Regions from separate parts of the Alterisphingorhabdus coralli genome, predicted to be linked through region 2. Evidence: predicted binding sites of a transcription regulator. Region 2 holds the regulator's gene; each other region holds the start of a gene.

Region 1 (4,198 bases), 560 kb from region 2:
CACCAGCATACCGATCTGGTCGAACCGCTATCGCTGGATGAGGCCTATCTCGATGTTACCGAGGACAAGCAGGGGATCGGGTCAGCAACGCTAATTGCCGAGTCTATTCGCGCCAGCATAAGAGAGGAAACGCAACTCACCGCCAGTGCCGGTGTGTCATACAACAAATTTATCGCTAAAATCGCCAGCGATCAGAACAAGCCCGATGGCCTGTGCGTCATCCGCCCCGAACAGGGCCCGGACTTTGTCGCCAGCCTGCCGGTGCGACGCTTTCACGGCGTCGGCCCGCGTACAGCGGAGAAGATGGCGAGGCTGGGGATAGAAACCGGCGCCGATCTGCGCGCCCGCCCCCGCGAATGGATGCAGGAGCATTTCGGCAAATTCGCAAACTATCTCTACGGTGCCGCCCGCGGCATCGACCATCGCCCGGTCCAACCCAATCGCATCCGCAAATCCATCGGCGGCGAGCGTACCTATGGCGAGGATATCATCGCCGATGACGCAATGCGTGAAGCGCTCAACCATATTGTCGATATTGTCTGGGAGCGGATCGAAAAGAACGAGGCGCGCGGCCGCACGGTGACGCTCAAGGTCAAATATGCCGATTTCCACCAGATAACCCGCGCCCACTCGCTCGACCGCTGGGTCGAAGGCAAGGCGGAATTTGCGGAGATTGGCCATGTGCTTTTGGAAGCATTGCTACCGGTGGAGCAGGGGGTGCGGTTGTTGGGGCTGACGCTGAGTGCGTTGGATTTGGGTGGGGATGAGGAAGCGGATGATGATGTACCGGTGAAGCCGGAGCAGCAGAGCTTCGGCTTTTTGTGAACCGTAAATCCTCCCCGAGCTTGCTCGGGGAGGGGGACCGTCGAAGACGGTGGAGGGGGCGAAGCCGGAGGCGAGCTTTACGATGGTCGCGACCAATTCTATCGGTGGCAAGCCCTCACCAAGCCAAGTATTTCTCGCGAAGGCCGCGAAGATTATCAAGAGCGCGAAGGGGATTGCGCCAGTGTTTCCCCTCCACCTTCAGGGGAGGGGTAGCGAGACTTAGCGCCGTAGCTTTAGCGAAGGCGGTTAGTCGCAGCGGGGTGGGGGATATCCGCTTGCACTACGCAGGTTGAGCGCTCAAACGTGAAATCTCGCCCCTGATAACGCATGTGGTGGCAAAACAGGCCAAAACTGAATGACCAGCGCAGATTTAGACCAACCCTTGCCCGAGAGAAGTGCCTTCACATTCTTCGCGCTGGTCTTTCTGCTCTCAATACCATTCTGGTGGATAGGCTGGCAGGCCGATGCCCAAATCCTACCCGGATTACCCGTCAGCGCTACCATGGTGGTGGTTCCGTTCCTGACGGCATCGCTGCTGGTCTTGCGAGCCGAAGGACGAGCAACATTGGGATCATTTCTCGCCAGCGTGGCAGACATTCGCGGGATGAAGCTATGGGTCTGGATATTGGCGATCGGCACAATGCCCTTTGTGATGCTGGTTTCTGCAGCGATCCAGGCAGCAACCGGTGACACACTGCCTGCGCCGCAATGGGACCTGGTTCAGATAGTATTGCTGTTCGGCCTCTTTTTCGTGTCTGCTCTGGCAGAGGAATATGGCTGGACCCAATTTGCCACCGCTCCGCTTGCCCGGAGATACGGGATAGTCGGCGCGGGTGTATGTGTCGGGCTCATCGCCGCAATCTGGCACCTGCCGCCGCTGTTACAGGCGGACCGCAATGTGGAATGGATCCTCTGGTGGGCGCTTGGCACCATAGCACGGCGGATCATCATTATCTGGCTGTATATGCGCAGCGGTCAGGCGCTTATGTCTGCCGTGCTGTTCCACACCATGAGTAATCTGAGCTGGATGCTGATTCCGGTTATGGGATCGCATTATGATCCTATGGTGACCGGGATGGTTGTATTGGGGCTGTCTGCTTGTGTAGTTCTTACAGAGAAGACCCACCCAGTCACTCCTCTCCCGCAAGCGGGCGGGGAATAATCTCACGCGGAGCCGCGGAGGCGCGAAGAGGTTTCGCCAAGCAACGCCCTCTTGAAAACCTTCGCGGCCTTCGCGTGAAACCCTAACCCGTTCAACCTTGACGAATCAGAACAAATGTTCTTATTTTGTTCCAACCATGCAGCCTCAACCCATACCCCAACCCACTACCGACGGGTCCCGCGATGATGCGCGCCTATTGGCCCCGCTCCCTGAAGGTGACACGGGTGAGGGGCTGGCCTTTGCTGATAGCGCTGCTGGGCTGCGCTATATCTTCATCGATTTTAACGCCTATTTCGCCAGTGTGGAGCAGCATGATGCGCCTGAGCTGATCGGTCGCCCGGTGATCGTCATCCCGCTGGATTCCGAGCATAGCGGCGCGATTGCGGCGAGTTATGAGGCCAAGGCGCTGGGTATCAAGCGCGGCACCACGATGCGCGAGGCGCGGGCGATCTGCGGTGATGTCGCGGTGCTACCGGCGCGGCATGACCGTTATGTTGTGATGCATCACGAGCTGTTGGAAGAGATTGAGCGGCATGTGCCGATCCAGCGCGTTTGCTCGATTGACGAGTGCGTCTGTCGCCTCAACCCTGAAGAAGCCGAACCGGAAGCGGCAAGGGCTCTGGCGCGGCGGATCAAGGCGGGGCTGGCGGCGCGCTTTGGTCCGGCGATGCGTTGTTCCATCGGGCTGGCGTCGAGCACCTTATTGGCCAAACTGGCGAGCGATCTGGAAAAGCCCGATGGCCTGACGGTGATAATGCCCAAAAGCCTGCCTGCTCGGCTCCGCGATTTGCCGCTCGAGGCGATTCCCGGTGTCGGCAGGGGCGTCTCGCAGCGGCTGATTCGGGCTGGTATTACCGATTTTACCAGCCTGTGGAATCTGGCGCCGAAACAGGCGCGGGCAATCTGGGGTTCGGTCACCGGCGAGCGGTTTATCTATGGGCTGAAAGGCCATGATGTCCCCGATGGCGCGGCGCCGAAAAAGGCGATGATCGGCCATAGCCGGGTTCTTTCCGGTGCGCATCGGCGGCCGGAAGGCGCGCGGATTGTCGCCCGCGCGCTGCTGCTCAAGGCGGCGAGCCGGTTGCGGCATTACGGGATGTACGCCTCGGGCCTGCACCTGTCGCTGCGCTTTTATCCCGAGGGGCGGTTGAGTCAGGAAGTGCGCTTTCGCGGCAGCCAGAATAGCTGGCGTTTTCTGGACAAGCTCGACGAAATGTGGTGGCCGATGATGGATTGGCTCGCCGATCCGCGCAACTATCGCGATGGCCGTCGGCGTTCGATCAAGCTCGCTGCGGTGCATCTGTTCGCGCTGAAAAACGGCCCGCCCGAGCGCGATCTGTTTGTCAGCGCCGACAGCGATCATCGCGATGCGCTGCAGGCCGGGCTGTGGCGGCGGATTGATGAGGCCAACCGCAAATATGGCATGGAAACGCTGATACTGGCCTCGCAAAAAGGCATGGACCTCAATTATCTCGGCGTGAAGATCGCGTTCAGCCGGGTGCCTGATAAAGCGGAGTTCTCCGACCGCAGTCTGGAAGACCAGCGCCGCCTCACCGGTATGGCGCATCATCAGCGGTTGCGGCAAAATGCCAGCCGTTCGCTCTATTGAGGAGAGGCTAATGGAATTGGTGACCGGTGCGGATGGCAAGATGCGGTGCTTTGGCGGCCAGCCGGGCAAGGAATTTTATAACCGTTATCATGATGAGGAATGGGGCGTGCCGGTGCATGATGACCGGCATCTGTTCGAGATGCTGATCCTGGAAGGCGCGCAGGCGGGGCTGAGCTGGGAAACGGTGCTGCGCAAACGTGAGGGCTATCGCGCCGCGTTCCATGGCTTTGATGTCGAAAAGGTCGCGGCGATGAGTGATCAAGAGCTTGAGGCGCTGCGCGAGGATGAAAGCATTATCCGCAACAGGCTGAAAATCTATTCTGCACGCAAAAATGCCCGAGCCTTTATCGCGATGCAGCAGGAATTTGGCAGTTTTTCAGACTGGCTCTGGGGTCATGTTGATGGTCAGCCGATTATCAATCGCCCGCAAAACTGGGCCGATGTGCCGGTTTCAACGCCCTTGTCCGATAGCATCTCCAAAGCCCTGAAAAAGCGCGGCATGAGCTTTGTCGGCACGACGATTATCTATGCCTATCTGCAAGCGGTGGGCGTGGTGAATGACCATGTGAAAGGGTGCCATTGCTATCCGGGTGATAGTTAGA
Region 2 (4,198 bases):
GCAGGGCGGTATTGCCAGTCTTCGCAGCCGGTTGTCGCAGCATATCCAGAGACAGATACCCGGATCCGAAGGCGCTATAGCCGCCACTCTCGCCACCGGCGATCGCGGCGGCATATCCGAAGCCGATGCAGAAGCGATGCGGCGTAGCGGTTTGGCGCATCTGCTGGCGATAAGCGGCCTGCATGTCAGCGCGTTGATCGGTGCGGTGTTTCTGTTGGTGCTGAAACTGTTGGCATTGTCGCCGACATTGGCTTTGCGTTGGCGCTTGCCCGTTGTCGCAGCCTTTGCCGGGGCGCTGGCGGGGATTGCCTATACTGTCTTCACCGGCGGCGCCGTTCCCACCATACGCGCCTGCATCGCTGCGCTATTGATTCTGTTAGCGTTGGTTCTGGGACGCGACCCCTTTTCCCTGAGACTGATCGGTTTTGCGGCGCTGGTGATATTGCTGATCTGGCCTGAAACACTGGTAGGGCCGAGCTTCCAACTCAGCTTTGCTGCGGTGGTGGCGATTATCGCGCTCTATGATGCACCGCTTATGCGCCGCTGGTCCGCCGAGCGCGATGAGAAGCAATTCGGCCTTGTGCAGCGCATAGGGCGCTTTGCTTTGCTGCTGTTTCTCACCGGGCTGGTCATCGAGATTACCTTGATGCCGATTGCACTCTACCATTTCCACAAAGCCGGCATTTACGGCGCGCTGGCTAATATTGTCGCTATTCCACTGACCACCTTTGTCATCATGCCGTTGGAAGCCATGGCGATGTTGGCGGACAGCATAGGATTGGGCGCACCGTTCTGGTGGCTATGCGGCAAAGCCATTGGACTGCTGTTGAGCCTTGCGCATTTCGTTTCGGAAAGCCCGGGAGCGATTATCCGCTTTCCCGCAATTAGTATCTCGACCTATCTGCTTGCGATAGTGGCGGGGCTGATCCTGTTCCTGTTGCGCAGTCCGTTGCGTTTGCTCGGCCTGGTTCCGGCTGCTGTTGCTGTGATCCTGATGCTGGCAACACCACGTCCCGACCTGCTGATTGCGAATGATGGACGGCAGATAGCAGTGCGCAGCAAGACATCGGGGAGTGGCGATTTTGTGCTTCTGAAACCGGACTCGGAATCCTTCACCACCGATATGATGCGCGAGCAGGGCGCATTTGAAGATGAGCCTGTGGGACTTGATCAATGGCCAGAGGCGCAATGTTCTCGCGAATTTTGCAGTTTTGTTCTGACACGATCAGACCGCGATTGGGTGGTATTGGTTAGCCGCAAAAACGAATATGTCCCCAAACGCGCGCTTGCTGCAGCTTGTGCCCGAAGCCATATCGTGATTGCAGGACGCTTTTTACCCGGCAGTTGCCGCCCGCGCTGGAGAAAACTGGACCGGCGCTATTTGCGCCAGAGCGGTGGGGTGGCCATCTATCTTGATGATACGCGCATTGATCAGGTTGCCGATAGCCGATCCGATCATGGCTGGAGCTATGATCGCTAGATCAGGAATTTTAGTGCGCACAAAGCCACAAAGTCACTAAGACGTTATGATGGGAATACCTCTTTGTGCCTTAGTGGCTTTGTGTGAGATATGACTATGTCGAGAAAGCCGCTAGGGCTGAACTTGTCGAAGCCCGCTTCTCAACATAGTCCAAAGCAGCAAGACGCCCTTCGACAAGCTCAGGGCTAGCGGTTTAGCATAATCGCCATGTGCACGAATATGGTGCGATTTCGGGACGGCCTGAACCTAATTATACCGTCGCAATAGCCCCGCTAACTGCCCCTGAATCTGCACTTCATCAGCGCGGTAGATTTGTGGCTCATAGCTGGCGTTAGCCGGGTCGAGGCGGATGGTGTTGTGGTCACGCCGCAGATATTTCAGCGTCGCTTCCTCGCCGCGCACCAGTGCCACGACAATCTGTCCATCACGCGCGGTGTCGGTGCGGCGGATCAGGGCAAAATCACCGTCGAAAATCCCGGCTTCGACCATCGAGTCGCCGGAAACTTCCAGCGCATAGTGATCGCCGCTGCCGAGAAGGGCGGCAGGAACAGGCAGTACTGACTGGCCCTCGAGCGCCTCAATCGGTGCGCCGGCCGCGATGCGTCCGTGCAGGGGAATTTCGAGCACATCATTGGAAGCATCGGGGATTGAGACATTCGAGCCGACCAGATTGCGGTCTGCACCGCCCATGGTGACCGAGGGTGCAGGGGTCGCTGTTCCGCCTTCGGGTAGCTTCAACACTTCCAGCGCGCGGGCGCGATTGGGGAGGCGGCGGATAAAGCCGCGTTCTTCCAATGCGCTCACCAGACGGTGCACACCAGATTTGGATTTGAGATCAAGCGCTTCCTTCATCTCTTCAAAGGACGGCGAAACGCCGCTGGCTTCGAGCCGGTCCTGAATGAAGCAAAGCAGTTCGTGCTGTTTACGGGTTAGCATTTGTCCCTCCGCATGAAACGAATAGGGAACAATTATGAAACAAAAGTGATCAAGTCAAGTGGGAAGTTTTCGTATCGCGAAAAAAGTGACCGATTATCAATTACCTTGCAGTAAATCGCGGGTTGCCTGAGCGACATCATGCTGGCGCATCAGCGTTTCGCCCACCAGAAAGGCGTGAACATTTGACTGTGCCAGTCGCTCGCAATCATCATGGCTGGCAATGCCGCTTTCGGCGATGACAAGCCGCTCTTTGGGAATCAAGGGAGCCAGAATCTCTGTCGTTGCCAAATCTGTTTTGAAGCGCGTGAGGTCGCGGTTGTTGATCCCGATGAGTGGCGTATCGAGCATCAGTGCACGCTCGAGTTCAGCGCGATTATGCACCTCGACCAGCACATCCATATCAAAGCGTTTGGCCTCTGCGACCAGATCCTGCATCAGTGCGTCGTCGCACGCGGCAACAATGATCAGAATCGCATCGGCCCCGAGCGCGCGCGCTTCGCCCACCTGCCAGGGGTCAACCATAAAGTCCTTGCGCAGACAGGGCAGCGAGCAGGCATTACGCGCCTCTGCAAGGTAATGGTCTGCGCCCTGAAAATAGGGGACATCGGTGAGCACCGAGAGGCAGGTCGCACCGCCAGCTTCATAATCGCTGGCATGCATTGGCGGGTCAAAATCCTCGCGGATCAGGCCTTTGGAGGGACTGGCACGCTTGATCTCGGCGATCAGCGCCCAGCCTCCGGCGGCGACTTTATCCTGCATCGCTTTGGCAAAACCGCGCGGGGCGGTTTTCACGGCGATGGCAGCATCTCGGTCGGCCAGCGAAAAGACCTGTTTGCGCGCCGCGACATGGGCGCGTTTGTCGTCGCATATCTGTTTGAGGCGGTCTGTCATATCGCAATCCAGCAGTTGAGCAGGGCATTGGCCAGACCTTTATCGAGAGCTTCTTCGGCTTCTTCCAGCCCTTCGGCCCAGCTTTCGGCTTCGCCCGCAATCTGCAACGCAGCGGCGGAGTTGATCAGAACCGCATCGCGATAGGCGCTTTTCTCGCCTGCCATAAGGCCGCGCAGGGCAGCCGCATTATAGTCGGCATCTCCGCCGCATATGGCCGAGAGAGGAGACAGGGTGAGATCATGCTCTTCGGGATTGAACATATGCTCGGTCATCTGGCCATTGTGCCAATTATGAATCAGCGTTGGCCCGGCGATTGAGATTTCATCCAGGCCTTCCATGCCCGAGACAATCATCAGCCGCTCATAATCAAGCATCTGCGCGGCCTCTGCATAAACCGGGACCAGATCAGGATGGGCAACGCCGATTAGCTGACGGCGCACAAGCGCCGGATTGCACAGCGGGCCAAGCAGATTGAAAATCGTGCGGCGGCCCAGCGCCTTGCGGATCGGGGCGATGGCACCAAGCGCCGGATGATGCGCCGGGGCGAAGAGAAAGGCGATGCCAAGGTCATTAAGCAGGGCGCTGTTTTCCTCTGGCGTCCGGTCGAGTCTGATACCGAGGGCTTCGAGCGTATCGGCTGCACCTGATTTACTGCTGGCCGCGCGATTGCCATGCTTGGCGACGGGCACTTCACAGGCGGCGACCACCAGCGAAACCGCGGTTGATACATTGAGGCTGTGGCTGCCATCGCCGCCGGTGCCGCAGACATCAATCGCGTTTTTTGGGGCATTGGGGAGCGGGACCATGCGTTGCCGCATGGCGCGTGCGGCCCCGGCGATTTCCGTTGCCGCTTCGCCGCGATCAGCAAGGGTAACCAGTATGTCACTGATC
Region 3 (4,198 bases), 490 kb from region 2:
GTTAAAAACCCTGTTGATCTGGTCAAAGGTCTCGACCGTTTGGCGGTCGATATTCACGAAGAAAACGTGAAAGCGGGTTGGTGGTCATCATTGGACGATCCACCCAAAGACCTGCTGCACGAACGCAACCGGGGCGAGATGGTATCCCTTTGCCTTACCGAGTTGCAGGAAGCCTCGGAAGACAAAGAGTTCGACGACAAACTGATTGATCGGGCAGGCTTTGATGTCGAACTTGCCGACTTCACCATTCGTCTGCTCGACCTTATTGGCGCTGAGCAGCGCATCGGCGGCCAACAGCCGCTCATCACCTTCCATCTGACCCACGGCCATACGTCCGTAATGCGTGAGCAGGATCACGTACCTGTCACCGACAAAATCCAATGCCTGCCGTTTATCGCATCTCCGATCCTCAAGGCGTTCGATGAGGGATTCCGTAAAGGCAAACACCGCCTCGCCCGGTACTGGCTCACCGTGACCCTTATGCGGACAATCGCGGTCGCAAACGAATGGGAGATTCCGCTTTTCGCTATCATGGATGAGAAGCGGGCCTTCAATCGCAAGCGGGAAGATCACAAGCTGGAAAACCGCAGAAAGGCAGGCGGTAAGAAATGCTGAGCCAGCCGTGCGGCTCGTCTGCACTTCCGTTACTGCCCCGCTTTGGCTCCGTTCGGCTCGATGGCCAGGTGCCAACGGAAACCGAGATAACCTTGTGTTTGGGTATGAAACCCGGCGCTCGAAAGGCGCTGCTCGCTATCGCCGAGGGTCACACGATGTACCCTAGCCAACACCTGCGGGGAGCCGATGTGCGGGCCTTGCGATTGCTGCGCCTGATACGCCTGAAAAACGAATGGTTGGGTCATTCCTTCTTCGTGATGACGCCAGCCGGTCGCGCTGCTTGCGGGAGGCTTGGTGCCTTTCAATGACCGATAACCGCGATCTTGTTGTGCTTCCCGGATGGAGTGCGTTCTTTGTAGCCATGCAGGTCAAGCACCGGCTGTTCTTCCGCTGGTTCCACACACCTGTTGATGATTGGGTCTGCATTGCCTGGACCTACACCAACGACCTCACAAAACCCCTCAAGGAAATCGTACTCGCCACGACCAAAGCACTAATGCGCTTCGACGCCCTTGAGCGGGCAATAACGGCCAGTGGTGTCGATGTGTCGCCTGGTTGTTGGGCGCTATTTTTTCAGTTCCGAAAGGCTGCCGGGGAAACCGGAGAAACAGGAGATTTACTGTGACCGATGAATCCAAAAAGCCGTACTTCATCCTCTTCAACGGCCCACCCCGCTCCGGTAAAGACACACTAGGGCACCAATTATTCGGTTATCTGCTACGCACTGGTGCTGATCCGATAATTGCCGAGTTCAAAGAGCATATCCGCCATGTTGCGCTCTATATTCTTGGCATACAGCCAGAAGATTATGAGGCCCGCAAGGACGAGTTTTTGCCTGAATGGCATACCACCTTGCGGCAGTTCATGATCGACTTCTCAGAACAGTTCATGAAGCCCAAATTTGGCGATGATGTCTGGCCCAAGGCAGCATATCACGCCCTTGGTGATCTTGCCGACAACCAGATCGTGATTTTCACCGATCTCGGTTTCCCGGTCGAACTCGAATATCTGCAAAGCCGGACTGACCCGGAGCGGGTTATCGTTGTGCAGCTCGAACGTGAGGGGTGCGACTGGTCGAAGGACAGCCGCAACTACGTCTTCCCAAGAGAAAAGGACGCAGGCTGCATCATCATTATGAACAAGGGGCCGGTCGAGGAAGTCGGGAGCGTGTTGCTGCATGTCCTCGACAAGCAGTTCGGTTACGCTTGGCGCAGTCGAAGAGCCAAACAGGAGACAAACCCATGATCGGACACAATTCAGGAGACACTTCAATGGAACAGGATTCAGAACGCGACGGTTTGCGTCTCTTCGTGGAGCGCATTGAGCGCCTAGAGGAAGAGAAGAAGGGAATCGCGGACGATATTCGTGACGTTTACTCTGAGGCCAAGGCGTCGGGGTATGATCCGAAAATCATGCGTCAGGTCATTCGCCTGCGCAAGATGGAGTCCAATGATCGTAAGGAAATGGAAGCCGTTTTGGAGGTCTATAAAGAGGCCCTTGGTATGTCCATGGCGGTTGACCTATGAGCGGCCCCGCTATCTCGGACGAGCGCAAATCAATCATGGGATTGATCGACGCCAAAGCCCAAACGCTACGTAAGCATAGCAAGCGAGTCGCCGACTCCGAGCCTTTCGACTATGCGGCTCGCGTTCTTGACACGCTCAAAGACGATGTTGAGCAAGGTCTTGATACAATTGGAGAACTATAGCTTTGTTCTCTGTTCGTTTTCCTACACGCAAGAAAAGCAGTACAAGCCGCCCGGTGGTTGATCGGGAAGCTGTGAAATTTTTTTGCTCGTTCGCTTGTTTGTCTTGAGTCATGCTTCCCATAACACTCCATGAAGGCTGTTCGTACCGCGTTCTGCGGTCGCTGATCGATAAGGGAGTAAAGGTGCATTGCGTGATTTGTGATCCTCCATATTTTCTGGAGTCCATCGGTAAGCGTTTCGGCAAAGCTGGTGCCGCCCCGGCCAAGTTTGGCACGGACGGGGCTTTCCGGCGCGCCGGAAGCCGCTTCGTTGGCAAGACATGGGACCAGGCGGACGCGGACGGCAAACGGATCAGTTTTGATCCTGAGTTTTGGCGCTTGGTCTTCGAGATCATGAAGCCCGGAGCCTATTTGCTGGCTTTCGCCAGCCCGCGCACCGGCCACCGGCAGGCAACGGCCATTGAAGATGCGGGTTTTGTCATCCATCCGTTCAAGGGTTGGGCCTATACGACCGGGATGCCTAAGCAGCACCCAATGGATAAGGCAATCATGCGCGCCGGTGGTAGCGAGGAAGAAGCGGCCAAATGGGAAGGATGGGCCTATGGTGCCCAAACAGAAAAACCGGCGCTTGAACCAATTTATGTTGCCCAAAAACCGTTCTCAGAGAAGAACGGCGTTGAGAATGTCCGGTTGCACAGTACCGGGGCAATCAACATTGGCAACAATCGTGTCATTGGGTCAGACGGGAAGACCTACCACCCGGCCAATCTCGTTCATGATGGTTCCGATAGTGTAATGAACGAATTGGGTGATGCCTCCAAGTTCTTCCATTCGTTTGAAATTAAGCCATCATCAACACTGATTCTTAACCCCAAAGCCACCAAAACCGACCGTGCCGGGTCCGCACATCCATCAGTCAAACCTGTAGCTTTGCTGCGTTACCTGGTCCGCCAATATGTGCCACCGGGGGGAGTCATTCTCGATCCCTTCGGTGGCAGTGGGACTACGGGTGAGGCTGCAAAACAGGAGGGTCATGAGTGCATCCTGATAGAGCGCGACGAAGACTATGTGCGCGACATGGAGCAGCGATTTAGCGTGGTGGCCATCGGGGAGAGGCAACACATTTCGATTGACGATTTACTGTAGAGACCAAGGAAACCGCATTGACCTATTTCACGAAAAATCCCCCGTTCGTTCAGGTCGTCGAGCGCAACGGTGAAGAGTACAAAGACTATTGGTGCCCTGAGCGCACCGGCGACAGAGAAACCGATCTCAGGACCGGCAAGAGTTATGCAGAGCATTTCCTTGCCAATGTCGAAGAGGATGAGATCGGTAATACCTTAAGTTGGATAGTCGGGCAGCAGTTTGCTTCCGGTCGTTTCGGCCATGTCGAGAAGGGCTTTATCAAGCGGATCGCCGACAATATCGCAATCTAGGCCCGCCATTTACCATCAATGATCGTCACCAGTGTCCGTTTACCATCGGCGTTGGTGACGATCTGCGTATGAGACCAGCCGCTCGGCCCTTCATTGTATCCCTGGTCGAGAAGCCCACAAAGGCCCGCAACATAAACCCCATCGATGATAGCCGCGCTGTGCGAGTGGCCGATGTTCATTCGGGTGGCGACTTTGATGAGATTGTTGGCCGTGCCTCGTGCCCCGTTCGGCCCCTGATCGCCGTGCATCCCGATCTCGATACCGCCATGCTCCTGACAAATGACATATGACCCGTTGCGCGGCACAAAGGCGATGTCCTCAAGCCCTTGCTCGTCATAGCGTGAGAGCGCGTAGCGGAAGATGTCAAAGTCGTCTTCACCACGCGCTATGGCGCTGTATAGCTGGTCATTGAGATGGCACCAGATCGGCAGATTGGTTGG
Region 4 (4,198 bases), 1.5 Mb from region 2:
GGAAATTGGGGGTGATCATCAGGATGTTATCAGCATGCGGCACGGCGATACTTAGCCCTTGATGGTTACTAAAGGCCCGGTCGAATGATGTGCCGACCACGCGCTCCTTGTCTGTTCGTCATTCCGGTGGAGGCCGGACGAGAGCTGCAAAGGCAAATGCTTGCAGCCCGAGATCCCGGATCACGTCCGGGATGACGATCTATTATGTATTCGTCCGATGGCTCTGGCGGTCAATCACTGACACGCCAGACACTCATCATAATCGGTGCTCTCTGCCGTCGCCAGCTCGACCTGTTTCGGGTCGAGCGTATTGTCGGCTTCCACGCCGCCAGCGAAACCGGCGCGCTGCACCGATTTGGAGCGCAGATAATAGAGCGACTTGATGCCCAGCTCCCAGGCGCGGAAGTGCAGCATCAGCAAGTCCCATTTGTCGACATCAGCCGGGATGAACAGGTTGAGCGACTGCGCCTGATCGATATAGGGGGTGCGGTCTGCCGACAGTTCGAGCAGCCAGCGCTGGTCAATCTCGAAGCTGGTCTTGAAGCTCTCTTTCTCTTCCGGCGTCAGGAAATCGAGATGCTGGACGCTGCCGCCCTGTTCCAGGATCGAGTTCCACACATTATTGCTGTCCTTGGATTTCTCCTTGAGGATTTTCTCCAGATGCGGGTTCTTGACGATAAAGCTGCCCGACAGCGTCTTATGGGTGTAGATATTCGCCGGGATCGGCTCGATACAGGCCGATGCACCACCGCAGATAATCGAGATCGAAGCCGTCGGTGCGATCGCCATTTTGCACGAGAAACGCTCCATCACACCCTGATCGGCAGCGTCCGGGCATGGGCCTCGCTCCTTGGCCAGCATCATCGAGGCTTCCGATGCTTTGGCATGGATATGCTTGAAGATTTTAAGGTTCCAGCTCTTCGCCAGCGCGCTTTCAAAGCCCAGGCCGCGGGCTTGTAAGAAGCTGTGAAAGCCCATCACGCCCATGCCGACTGAACGCTCGCGCATCGCTGAATATTTCGCCCGCGCCATTTCTTCGGGCGCACGGTCAATATAGTCCTGCAGCACATTGTCGAGGAAGCGCATCACATCCTCGATAAACATGTCATCAACCGACCATTCGTCCCATTTCTCAAGATTGAGCGAGGACAGGCAGCACACCGCGGTGCGATCCTCACCCAGATGGTCGCGACCCGTGGGCAGGGTGATTTCCGAACACAGGTTGGAGGTCGAGACCTTCAACCCCAGATCGCGGTGGTGCTTGGGCATCATCCGGTTCACCGTGTCGGAGAAGATGATATAGGGCTCGCCGGTGGCGAGACGGGTCTCAACCAGCTTCTGGAACAGCGAACGCGCATCGACCGAACCACGCGCCTCGCCGGTCTTGGGTGATCGCAGCTCAAATTCCGCGCCATCGCGCACCGCTTCCATAAATTCATCGGTGACCAGAACGCCATGGTGCAGGTTCAATGCCTTGCGGTTAAAGTCTCCCGATGGCTTGCGGATTTCGAGGAATTCCTCAATCTCCGGGTGCGAAATATCGAGATAACAGGCCGCCGATCCGCGGCGCAGCGAACCCTGCGAAATCGCCAGCGTCAGCGAGTCCATCACCCGCACAAACGGGATGATGCCGCTGGTCTTGCCATTCAGGCCGACCGGCTCACCAATGCCGCGCACACTGCCCCAATAGGTGCCGATGCCGCCGCCCTTGCTGGCAAGCCAGACATTCTCGTTCCAGGTGTTGACGATGCCGCCCAGGCTGTCGTCAACGCTGTTGAGATAACAGCTAATCGGCAGGCCGCGACCGGTGCCGCCATTGGACAGCACCGGGGTTGCCGGCATGAACCACAGGTTCGAGATATAGTCATAGAGCCGCTGGGCGTGATCCTGATCATCGGCATAGGCGTCCGCGACGCGGGCGAACAGATCCTGAAAGCTCTCTTTCGGCAGCAAATAGCGGTCGCGCAGCGTTTCCTTGCCAAAATCGGTGAGATTGGCGTCACGCGCATCGTCGGTCTTGATCTTGAATCGGCGCGGGTTGACGGTCTTGCTGTCCGGCTGGGCTTTGGCAGGCGCAGCCTTGGCTTCCGCCTTCTCCTCAACGGCAGCGTCCATCACATTGGTTTTTTCCGCCATGTCCGCACCTTTATCCTGCTCAACTGTGTCTTGATCGCCCATTACGCCCGTCGTGTCCCTGAAATCCATCTCACCCTCGAATGTTCTGTTTGTGTTCCATATGCACCCGACTCGGACACTGTCTAGCCCGGCCTGCAAAAAACAGGCCTAAAGGCGCAAAAAAGTGCTCGCAAAAGCAACATTATTGCTCTTACGATGCCATTATCGTTGAAATGGCCACTACTACAGGTTGGTGTGCCCCGAACCGCGCTATACCATCTATTGTGCCTAAAATGATTCCGGGCGCAAGAGGGTAAATGACAGTTTAACGACTCGGTTCACCGCAAACCCGATTCGCTTCATCGCAGCAGATTCCGAGGGTGACACTGCGACGCGTGGAGTTAGGCGGCGTTCGCAAATCGCAAGGGCAAAATGACATTTTTGCGAAAAATTTTGCAAAGCTGTCGAAAACCGTGACGCAATGTTGCACGACCGGCTTTCCACAGAGAATCTTTCTATCACGATCCACGCATCAGATAGAAAGCCCGCGCCTTGCCCGTAGCGGCAATATCGGCCACATAGCAACGCATCTATCCGCTTCCCGCCCCTAGGAGCCAATCATGACCACCCTGATCAAAGCCGATGACCTTATCGAGAGCGTTGCCGATGCGCTGCAATTTATCAGCTATTATCATCCGATGGATTATATCCGTGCGCTGGGTGAAGCCTATAAGGCCGAGCAAGGCCCTGCCGCGAAGGACGCCATTGCCCAGATATTGACCAACAGCCGCATGTGCGCCGAGGGGCATCGGCCGATCTGCCAGGACACCGGCATCGTCAATGTGTTTGTCCGCTGGGGCATGGAGTGTCGGCTCGATGACACCAGCCGCCCAATGCAGGAGATTGTCGATGAGGGCGTGCGCAAGGCCTATCGCCATCCGGAAAACCCGCTGCGCGCCTCAATCCTGGCCGACCCGGCCTTTACCCGGCGCAACACCGGCGACAATACGCCCTCGGTGCTGCATATCGAAATGGTTCCGGGCAACACGGTGGAGATCGATGTCGCGGCCAAGGGCGGCGGCAGCGAGAATAAGTCCAAGTTCAAGATGATGAACCCCAGTGACAGCATTGTCGACTGGGTGCTGGAAATGGTGCCGCAAATGGGTGCGGGCTGGTGTCCACCGGGGATGCTCGGCATCGGCATTGGCGGCACGGCGGAAAAGGCGGTACTGCTCGCCAAGCAATCGCTGATGGGCGATATTGATATGGCGCAGCTGAAACAACGCGGACCGCGTAATGACGTGGAAGAACTGCGCATCGAGATTTATGACAAGGTCAATGCGCTGGGTATCGGCGCGCAGGGGTTGGGCGGCCTGTCGACCATTCTCGACGTCAAGATCCTCGACGCGCCCTGTCATGCGGCGGGCAAGCCGGTGGCGATGATCCCCAATTGCGCCGCCACCCGCCATGCGCATTTCACCCTGGATGGTTCTGGCCCGGCCTATCTTGAGCCGCCCAAGCTGGACGAATGGCCCGATGTCAACTGGACCCCGAGCAAGGAAGCCAAGCGGGTCCAGCTCGATACGCTGACACCCGAAGAGGTCGCCTCATGGAAACAGGGCGACCGGCTGTTGCTTAATGGCAAGATGCTGACCGGACGCGATGCCGCGCATAAGCGGATCAAGGATATGCTCGACAAGGGCGAGGAACTGCCGGTCGAGTTCAAGGGGCGCGTTATCTATTATGTCGGCCCTGTTGATCCGGTGGGCGAGGAAGTGGTCGGCCCTGCCGGTCCCACGACGGCAACCCGCATGGACAAATTTACCGATATGATGCTCGAGCAAGGCCTGCTCGCCATGGTCGGCAAGGCCGAGCGCGGGCTGGATACGGTCAAGTCGATCGCCAAACACAAATCGGCCTATCTGATGGCGGTGGGCGGCAGCGCCTATCTCGTCGCCCGCGCGATCAAGGGCAGCAAGATTGTCGGCTTTGAAGACCTTGGCATGGAAGCGATTTACGAATTTGAGGTCAAGGATATGCCGGTGACCGTCGCTGTGGATGGCAATGGCGACAGCGTCCACCA

What was found. Region 2 encodes LexA, which represses DNA repair genes until DNA is damaged. Its sites were predicted from a motif close to GTTCCNCNCTTGTTCT; they were not measured.
Region 1: RB602_RS11310 (Y-family DNA polymerase) is a predicted target of LexA. The motif match lies at 2,104-2,119, and genes of this name have one in related genera.
Region 3: RB602_RS06390 (DNA-methyltransferase) is a predicted target of LexA. The motif match lies at 2,303-2,318, and genes of this name have one in related genera.
Region 4: RB602_RS00670 (ribonucleoside-diphosphate reductase subunit alpha) is a predicted target of LexA. The motif match lies at 2,219-2,234, and genes of this name have one in related genera.

What each region holds. Positions count from the first base shown of each region.
Region 1 is NZ_CP136594.1:2,410,768-2,414,965, reverse strand. Features, by position in the region: gene dinB (DNA polymerase IV) at 1-825, shown strand, start outside; gene RB602_RS11315 (CPBP family glutamic-type intramembrane protease) at 1,181-1,987, shown strand; gene RB602_RS11310 (Y-family DNA polymerase) at 2,184-3,596, shown strand; gene RB602_RS11305 (DNA-3-methyladenine glycosylase I) at 3,607-4,197, shown strand.
Region 2 is NZ_CP136594.1:1,854,335-1,858,532, forward strand. Features, by position in the region: gene RB602_RS08705 (ComEC/Rec2 family competence protein) at 1-1,480, shown strand, start outside; gene lexA (transcriptional repressor LexA) at 1,727-2,416, opposite strand; gene trpC (indole-3-glycerol phosphate synthase TrpC) at 2,513-3,307, opposite strand; gene trpD (anthranilate phosphoribosyltransferase) at 3,304-4,198, opposite strand, start outside.
Region 3 is NZ_CP136594.1:1,364,169-1,368,366, reverse strand. Features, by position in the region: gene RB602_RS06415 (nucleoside triphosphate pyrophosphohydrolase family protein) at 1-615, shown strand, start outside; gene RB602_RS06410 (hypothetical protein) at 645-860, opposite strand; gene RB602_RS06405 (hypothetical protein) at 920-1,240, shown strand; gene RB602_RS06400 (hypothetical protein) at 1,237-1,860, shown strand; gene RB602_RS06395 (DUF2312 domain-containing protein) at 1,887-2,141, shown strand; gene RB602_RS06390 (DNA-methyltransferase) at 2,506-3,468, shown strand; gene RB602_RS06385 (hypothetical protein) at 3,486-3,758, shown strand; gene RB602_RS06380 (RNA polymerase sigma factor sigma-70 region 4 domain-containing protein) at 3,755-4,198, opposite strand, start outside.
Region 4 is NZ_CP136594.1:140,095-144,292, forward strand. Features, by position in the region: gene RB602_RS00665 (glycosyltransferase family protein) at 1-100, opposite strand, end outside; gene RB602_RS00670 (ribonucleoside-diphosphate reductase subunit alpha) at 235-2,205, opposite strand; gene RB602_RS00675 (fumarate hydratase) at 2,736-4,198, shown strand, end outside.